Nodosilinea sp. E11: one gene and its partner. The protein of the gene in region 2 binds, or shares a complex with, the protein of the main gene of each other region. Links are inferred from orthologs where the notes say so. Each region holds a gene or a part of one and is shown on either strand. Other genes may lie near its edges.

Region 1 (4,391 bases), 2.8 Mb from region 2 along the record:
ACTTTAGATTCACGAAATGTAGACTCTCGTGGGATCGTGATCCATCCGTTCTACAACTCATCCTAAATCCGGTTTGGCTAGCCCCGATTGGGCTGGGCAAACACCATTTGCCCCTACGCAATCCGCCTGTTGGGCATCGGGGTTAGGGGATGCGGATTTGCTATCAGACCCTTGGGTTAGGACATCCAGATACCTTAGAAACGTTTGAACGTTCAAACATTTTTAGGGAAAATGTCTTAACCAGACTGGCTACAGCTATAGAAGCGTTTCCACTGGCGTGGCATGGTCATAAAGGTAGTTGGCACGTCAGTATTACCGATGGTGCCGCAATACCTCAATCAACTAGAGCCGCTACAAACTCTACCCCAACATCGGCTCTGCGATCGCACCCTGCAAATACCCCAGCCATTCCGTCAAGCTCTCCAGCTGCTTCTCGGGCTTGAGTACCCCTAGGCCGCGCACCACTACCTTGCCGCCGCTGTAGACAAACCGCGTTTTCAGGTGGCTGGGCAGATTCTCGCTGATCTTCTTCCAGGCGGGTTCTTCCATTGGAGTTTCCATCACCACGTGCTGCTTGCCCTCGGGTTTGATGCGCGAGAACCCTGTCTGCTTAGCCACCAGCTTCAGTTCTAGCATTCGCACCAGTTGGGCCGTAGCGTGGGGGATGGGGCCGAAGCGATCGCTCAAATCTGCGGCAATCTGCATCAGCTCCACCTTGCTGTTGGCTGCCGCGAGGCTGCGGTAGGCCCCCATCTTTTGCTCCAGATCGGGAATATAGTCGTTGGGCACAAAGGCGGTGACGTTGAGATCGACCTGGGTGTCTTCGACTTTGGGAATATCCTGGCCGCGAATTTCGGCGATCTCTTCTTCGAGCATGTCCATATAGAGGTCGAAGCCGATCGCATCCATCTGGCCCGACTGCTCGGCCCCCAGCAAATTGCCGACGCCGCGAATTTCCATATCGCGCATGGCCAGCTGGTAGCCGGAGCCGAGCTGGGTAAATTCTTGGATGGCGCGGAGGCGCTGGCGGGCTTTGTCGGTGAGGGATTTTTTCGGGTAGAACAGCCAGGCGTGGGCCTGAATGCCCGCCCGACCCACTCTGCCCCGCAGCTGGTAGAGCTGGGAGAGGCCAAAGCGGTGGGCGTCTTCGATCAAAATGGTGTTAACGCGGGGGATATCGAGCCCCGACTCGATGATCGTGGTGCAGAGCAACACTTCGGCCTCGCCGTTGCTGAAGGTGAGCATGGTCGACTCTAGCTCGCCTTCGTCCATCTGGCCGTGGGCGATCGCAATTCTGGCCGTGGGCACCATCTCGCGAATTTTGGCGGAGGTTTCTTCGATGCCCTCGACCCTGGGCACCACGTAGAACACTTGCCCACCGCGATCGAGCTCTTGGCGAATGGCGGTGCGGATCGCCTCGGGGTCGTGGGGCGACAGGTGGGTTTTGATTGGGCGGCGGGAGGGGGGTGGCGTGGTGATCAGGCTCATCTCGCGCACCCCAGACAGGGCCATGTAGAGGGTGCGGGGAATGGGGGTGGCGCTGAGGGTGAGCACATCCACCTGGGTTTTGAGGGATTTGATCCGCTCTTTTTGGTTGACGCCAAAGCGCTGTTCTTCGTCTACCACCAGCAGGCCGAGGGATTTGAAGCTCACCCCTTTGCCGAGCAGCTGGTGGGTACCGACGACCACGTCGAGTTCGCCAGTCTTCAGCCGCTGCAGAATGTCTTTTTTCTCGTTCTGGCTGCGGAAGCGGTTGAGCAGGCCCACCTGGATCGGGTAGGGGGCGAAGCGTTCTTTCAGGGTGTGGTAATGCTGCTGGGTGAGAATGGTGGTGGGGGCCAGCAGAGCCACCTGCTGCCCGGCGGTGACGGCTTTGAAGATCGCCCGCAGGGCGACCTCGGTTTTGCCAAAGCCCACATCGCCGCAGACTAGGCGATCCATGGGGCGATCGCTCTCCATGTCGCGCTTCACGTCCTGCACCGCCTTGAGCTGGTCGGGGGTGGCCTGGTAGGGGAAAGAGTCTTCGAGTTCCTGCTGCCAGGGCATGTCGGCAGGGTAAGAAAAGCCCTCCATCTTGGCCCGTTGGGCATAGAGCTTGAGCAGATCGACCGCCACTTTTTGGATCGCTTTTTTGGCCCGGCCCTTGGTTTTTTCCCAGGCGGTGCTGGTCATTTTGTTGAGCACCGGGGCCTGGCCGCTGGCGGCCCGGTAGCGCGACAGCGACCCGACCGAATCTGCTGCCACCCGCAGTAGCCCATCGGCGTACTGAATCACAAGGTAGTCGCGGGTTTCGTGGTTGAGCACCAGGCTTTCGAGCTTGATAAATTTGCCGATGCCGTGGCTGCGGTGGACGACAAAATCCCCCGGCTTCATTTTGTTGGGGTCAACCTGTTTGGAGGCGGCGCGGCGGCGCTTGCGCACGTAGCCCCCGGTGGCCAGGGTGTGCTGGCCAAAGAATTCGCGGTCGGTCACCACCACAATGCGGAAGGTGGGCAGCACAAACCCCTCCAGCTCCGCCAGGCCGGAGTACTTCACGGCAACCGGCACATGCTGGATGTGCAGCTTGTCGATCGCATTGAAATCTTTGGGGTTGGGGATGAACTGGGCCGGGCAGTCGTGCTCTTGCAGCAGCGATACGGAGCGGGAGGGCTGGGCCGAGGCGAGCCAGACCGAATATTTGCGATCGCACTCCTTTCTGATCGTCTCCGCCAGCTTGCCAAACTGGTGCGGAATCGCCTGCACTGGACGGCTAGCCAGGTTTAGGCCATTGTTGGCCTCAGCAATTTCTGACAGGTCAATGCGCGGAAATACCTCGGCATCGCTGAGGGCATCGAGAAACGAGCGGTGGATCTTGGGAAGAGGGTGGGGGGTGGATGGGTGGATGGGTGGATGGGTGGATGGCTCTGCATCTATCTCCTCCGGGGAGGGGGAGGGGTGGGTTCCGACTGTTTCACTCACCTCCTGCCAGTGATCCTCCACATGCTCTAACCAGCGATCGCTGTGGGCCTGGCACTGATCGACCTCATCCACCGCCATCAGGCTATTCTCGGGCAAATAATCTAGCAGCGAGGCTGGGTTTGAGAAGGCCAAGCCCAGCCAGCGGCGGGTGCCTTCGGGGAGAATGCCGCTTTCCAAGCCTTCTCGGGCAGCGTCGGAAAGCAGGTCATCCAATAGCCCCTGCTCTCTGAGTTGCTCAAGAATCACTGGGCCGTACTGGGTGGGGGTGAGCACCAGGTAGTCAATGGCGTCTAGCGATCGCTGGGTGGCGGGGTCAAACTCTCGTAGCCGCTCTAGCTCGTCGCCAAACAGTTCTAGCCGCACCGGCAATTCAGAGGCCACCGGGTATACGTCAATAATGTCGCCCCGCTGCGCCCACTGGCCCTCGGTTTCAACCACCGTCACCCGCTCGTAGCCCAAAGTGGCTAGCCGCTGGCCCAGGGCTTTAAAGTTAATCTCCTGCTTTAGCTCTAGCCGCAGGCAGTAGGGCTCTAGCGCCGAAACCGGCGGTAGGTGAGGTTGCAGGGCGCGTTCGGTAGCCACCACCGCCAGCTTACGCGAACCATCTTCCCCAGAGGCCCGCAGCGCCAGCAAATCCGCCAGCACCTGGAGCTGGCCCCAGGTCATCTCCGACTCTTGGTCAAAGGGATCGTAGGGTGACGCTTCGGAGGTGGGATAAAAATGCACCGTGTCCCAGCCCATGGCTTCGAGCTGGGTGGCCCAGCGCCCGGCTTCTTCGAGGGTGGCGGTGATCACCAGTAGCGGGCGACCCTGAGCCAGGGCCAGAGCAGAGGAGACAAGTCCTTTCGGTAACCGAGCGACCCCGTTAAGCACCAGCTTGCCCTGCTGGTTGAGCTTGCTCAACAGTTCGCCGGTGAGGGGAGAGCGTTGCAGGGCACGGGTAATCGAAGAGAAAGCCATAGGACGCGCTACAGGGAAAAGGGGAAATTAGAAGCACAAAAACCCCTCAACTTTGCAGTAGAGGGCATTACAGCGCAAGGCAGGTCGGGTGCCTCATGTTTACCTATTGTAATAATCTCCGTCCTATTTACCCATCCTGGCTGCCAGTTTTGCTCGGGTACAACGCCACCAGGCGGCTACCGCCCCCATCAGTGCCTACCCAGTGGTCAGAAGCAAGGTGCCGAAGGCAGAATTTTTAGTCCCTGCGCGAGGGCCTGACCGACAAATGCAACGAAGTAAAACGTTAAGTTGCCCATAGATTTCGCGCTCTAATTTGGGCTTTACAATGAAATCAACCTGAAGGTTATTTTCTGAGGGTAATTTCCACCTTGGCAAGGGCCAAATCCCACTGCAATGGACGCTTCAATTTATTGCAAGAGGTGAATAAAATGGCTATTAACAACTCAGCTGGCGATCACCATTTAACCCCATCT
Region 2 (4,051 bases):
CCCTAGACAAATGGATTCGTCGCCACACCACCGAGCGGTTTGGGCCGGTGCGATCGGTAGAACCGATCCAGGTTTTCGAAATCGGGTTTGAGGGCATCGTCGCATCCACCCGTCACAAGTCGGGAATTTCGGTGCGCTTTCCCCGCATTCTGCGCTGGCGTAACGACAAACCCGCCGCCGAGGCCGATACCTTAGAGTCAGCCAAAGCGCTACTGGCGGCCTTTGAAACCGTGCCTTAATCCACGATTGGCCTTTTGACCATCGGGGTTAAAGGGTTCAGATCTGAGCTGATTTTTCGCTGGGGGGATGCTGCTCTAGCACCTTAGCCAGGTATTTGCCGGTGTAGGAACCGGGCACCTGGGCCACCTGCTCGGGAGTGCCCACGGCGATCAGCTCGCCGCCGCGATCGCCCCCCTCCGGGCCTAGATCCACGAGCCAGTCAGAGCAGCGAATCACGTCGAGGTTGTGCTCGATCATCAGCACCGAGTTGCCCTTGTCCACCAGGCGCTGCACCACGTCGAGCAGCTTGTGCACGTCGTAGAACGACAGCCCCGTAGTCGGCTCGTCGATCAGGTAGAGGGTTTTGCCCGTAGAGCGGCGGGCGAGTTCGGTGGCTAGCTTCATGCGTTGGGCCTCGCCGCCAGAGAGGGTAGGGGCGGTCTGCCCCAGGCGAATGTAGCCCAGCCCCACATCTACCATGGTTTGCAAGCGGCTGGCGGCCTGGGGAATATTCTCAAAAAACGTCAGGGCCTCTTCGGCGGTCATGTTGAGCACGTCGGAGATGTTTTTGCCCTTGTAGGTGACCTGGAGGGTGTCGCGGTTGTAGCGCGCCCCCTTGCACACCTCGCACTGTACGTAGACATCGGGTAAGAAGTTCATCTCGATCACGTTGACCCCCTGGCCACCGCAGGCTTCACAGCGCCCGCCTTTGACGTTAAAAGAGAACTGCCCCGCCTTGTAGCCCCGCGCCTTGGCCTCAATGGTCTCGGTAAACAGGTTGCGGATCACGTCGAAGACGCCGGTATAGGTAGCCGGGTTGGAGCGGGGGGTGCGGCCAATCGGCGACTGGTCGATCACAATCACCTTGTCCAGCGCCTTCAGCCCGTCGAGCTTGTCCATGTGCTTGGGAAAGGGCACTTTGCTGCCAAAGTGGTGCTGGAGAGCCGGGTAGAGCAGCTCATTGATCAAAGTCGATTTGCCCGAGCCAGAGACGCCGGTAATGCAGACCAGCGCCCCCAGGGGCAGCTCGACGTCGAGGTGTTTGAGGTTGTTGCGGTGGGCATTTTTGATCGTCAGCGATCGCCCATTGCCCGGTCGACGCTCGGCAGGGGTTGGAATCGACTGCCGCCCCGACAGGTAGGCCCCGGTGAGAGAGTCTTGAGCGGTCATTAGAGTGTTGAGGTCGCCCTCAGCCACGATCGCCCCCCCATGAATACCGGCCCCTGGGCCAATATCTACCAGGTGGTCGGCGGCGCGGATGGTGTCTTCATCGTGCTCGACCACGATCAGGGTGTTGCCCAGGTCGCGCAGGCGGTAGAGGGTGTTGAGCAGGCGATCATTGTCGCGTTGGTGCAGGCCAATGCTGGGTTCATCTAGCACGTAGAGTACGCCCGTGAGGCCCGAGCCAATCTGGGTGGCCAGACGAATGCGCTGGGCCTCGCCGCCGGAGAGGGTCATCGCCGTGCGGTGCAGGGTGAGATAGTCGAGCCCTACATCCATCATGAACTGGAGCCGAGCCCGAATTTCGCGCAGCACCAGCGCCCCAATTTGCAGCTGTCGGGCCGAGAGCTTGGGGGCGTCGCCCTCTTCGCCCACCAGGGTGCGAATGCGCTTGAGGCACTCGCGAATGGAGACGTTGGTGAGGTCGCTGATCGAGTGGGGGCCAATGCGTACGGCGTTAGATTCTGGCTTGAGGCGGGTGCCGTGGCAGACTTCGCAGGTCTGGTCAATTAAGTACTTTTCAAGCTTTTGCTTGTGCAGCTCGGAGGTGCTGTCTTTGTACTGGCGTTCGAGAATGGGCAGCACCCCTTCGTACTGCCGCTGATAGCCCTTGCGATCGCGGTAGCGCGAGTCAGACTCAATGTAGATTTTTTCCTCACTGCCGTGGAGTACGATGTGCTGCTGCTCGGGGGTGAGCTGGTCCCAGCGGCTTTGAATTTCAAACCCAAAGGCCTGGCCGACGCTATAGAGCAACGAGAAGTAGTAGGTGTTGTCTTTTTCAGACCAGGGGGCGATCGCGGCATAGACCGGCAGCGTGGGGTCCGGCACTACCAACTCTGCCGAAAACGTCCGCAGGCTGCCCAGGCCGTGGCAGTGGGGGCAGGCCCCGTAGGGCGAGTTGAATGAGAATAGCCGGGGCGATAGTTCCTCCATCACCGCGCCGTGCTCCGGGCAGGCAAAGTTCTCGGAAAACACTAGCTCCTTGGGCAGACCGTAGCTGCCTTCCCCCTCGGCGGCCTGGGGTAGGCGATCAGAAATAGATATGACATTACTCCCCTGCTCCTGCCCTCCTGGCTCCTGACTCCTAGATTCCTGAGGCTTCTCCGCCAAAATCTCAATCACCGCGATCCCCTCCGATCGCTTCAGGCAGGTGCGCAGCGAGTCCGCCAGCCGGTCCTCCAGCCCCGCCTTCTTCACCAGGCGATCGACCACCACTTCGACGTTGTGGCTGTAGTTTTTGTCGAGTTCAATGTTGTCGGTCAGCTCCCGCAGTTCGCCGTTTACCCGCACCCGCACAAAGCCCTCAGAGGCCAGGCTAGAGAGCAGCTTTTTGTGGGTGCCCTTTTTGCCCCGCACCACCGGGGCCAGAATTTGGAAACGGGTGCGATCGGGCAGGGCCATCACCCGGTCGATCATCTGGTCGATGCTCTGGGGCGAAATGCTGCGATCGCAGATCGGACAGTGGGGATCGCCCGCCCGCCCGTAGAGCAAGCGTAGGTAATCGTAGATTTCGGTCACCGTACCCACGGTAGAACGCGGGTTGTGGGAAGTCGATTTTTGGTCGATGGAGATCGCCGGACTCAGCCCCTCGATCGCATCGACATCGGGTTTATCGACCTGGCCGAGGAACTGGCGGGCATAGGCGCTGAGCGACTCCACGTAGCGACGCTGGCCCTCAGCAAAAATCGTGTCAAAGGCCAGGGAAGACTTACCTGAGCCCGACACCCCCGTAAATACGATCAGCTGGTTGCGGGGAATCTCCAGGTCTAAATTTTTGAGGTTGTGCTGGCGGGCTCCGCGAATGCGAATCACATTGTCGTCAATGGCGGCATGGTGGTGAGCCAACCCTGGAGTGCTATCACTGGGGCGGGCACCATTGCGGGCACCCTTGCCATTTTGAGACTGATCACTACCTTTGCTGGACGCTCGGCCCTTTTTAGAGGCGGCGGTTTTCTTAGCAGAAGCGTCCGGTTTGGGCATGTCTGGGGGCTTAGTGACAACGCATGTACCAATTTAACATTTTTAAATACTTGTCAAGGAAACCCACCAGCTCAGGAGTTGTAGGGTGATTTAAATGCGATCGCCCGGACAGAGCCTTGTATAGCTATGGCCAATTAGGTTAGGACAGGGCCGTCATTCCTGCGCAGAGCTTGCCCTCGCGAAGGCGTGGGGCGGGAATTCACTAGCCCATCATTGCTCGCGAATAGATTCCCGTTTTTACAAGAATGACAGGCGGGGATTGTTATCAGCAAAACGTCCTAACGGTGCTATAGCTATAAATTGCAGCGAAAGTGATTGACTTCCGCGCAGTGTAGCCATCCTCCTGGCGGGCTAGGATGCCTCTACCGGAGCGACTCTCACGTAAGGCAACCCTACCGTGCCGCCACAAACCGCTCTCGGGCCATGGCCCGCAGCCGCTGAATGTCTTCTCGCCGAGTCACCGATAGAGGCACCGTGCGCTTAATTTCGGTTAGCAGCAGGGCGGTGTCGGCGGGGCTGTTTTCGTAAAGGGCGCGATAGTGGGCCGTGATGACCGCCTGCTCAATCTCAGCGCCGCTAAAGCCTTCGGTAGCGACCACCAATTCGTCGATGTCAAAGGCGTCGAGGCCCT

The links.
Region 1: the proteins of uvrA (region 2) and mfd are in contact, whole or in part, in a crystal structure (PDB 4DFC), measured with the Escherichia coli proteins. The link is inferred for Nodosilinea sp. E11 from one-to-one orthologs.

What each region holds. Positions count from the first base shown.
Region 1 is NZ_CP136520.1:2,052,887-2,057,277, reverse strand. What follows is about bases 161-4,243. They hold mfd (transcription-repair coupling factor), read right to left. Parts: upstream 3,919-4,243; coding sequence 361-3,918; downstream 161-360. Outside these bases: RRF56_RS11345 (hypothetical protein), read left to right, coding at 4,347-4,391. UniProt on the Escherichia coli protein: Couples transcription and DNA repair by recognizing RNA polymerase (RNAP) stalled at DNA lesions. Mediates ATP-dependent release of RNAP and its truncated transcript from the DNA, and recruitment of nucleotide excision repair machinery to the damaged site.
Region 2 is NZ_CP136520.1:4,821,517-4,825,567, reverse strand. The notes cover bases 77-3,819. They hold uvrA (excinuclease ABC subunit UvrA), read right to left. Parts: upstream 3,421-3,819; coding sequence 277-3,420; downstream 77-276. Other genes in these bases: RRF56_RS23695 (AAA family ATPase), read right to left, coding at 3,813-3,819; RRF56_RS23705 (ATP-dependent DNA ligase), read left to right, coding at 77-239. Outside these bases: more of RRF56_RS23705, read left to right, coding at 1-76; more of RRF56_RS23695, read right to left, coding at 3,820-4,051. UniProt on the Escherichia coli protein: The UvrABC repair system catalyzes the recognition and processing of DNA lesions. UvrA is an ATPase and a DNA-binding protein. A damage recognition complex composed of 2 UvrA and 2 UvrB subunits scans DNA for abnormalities.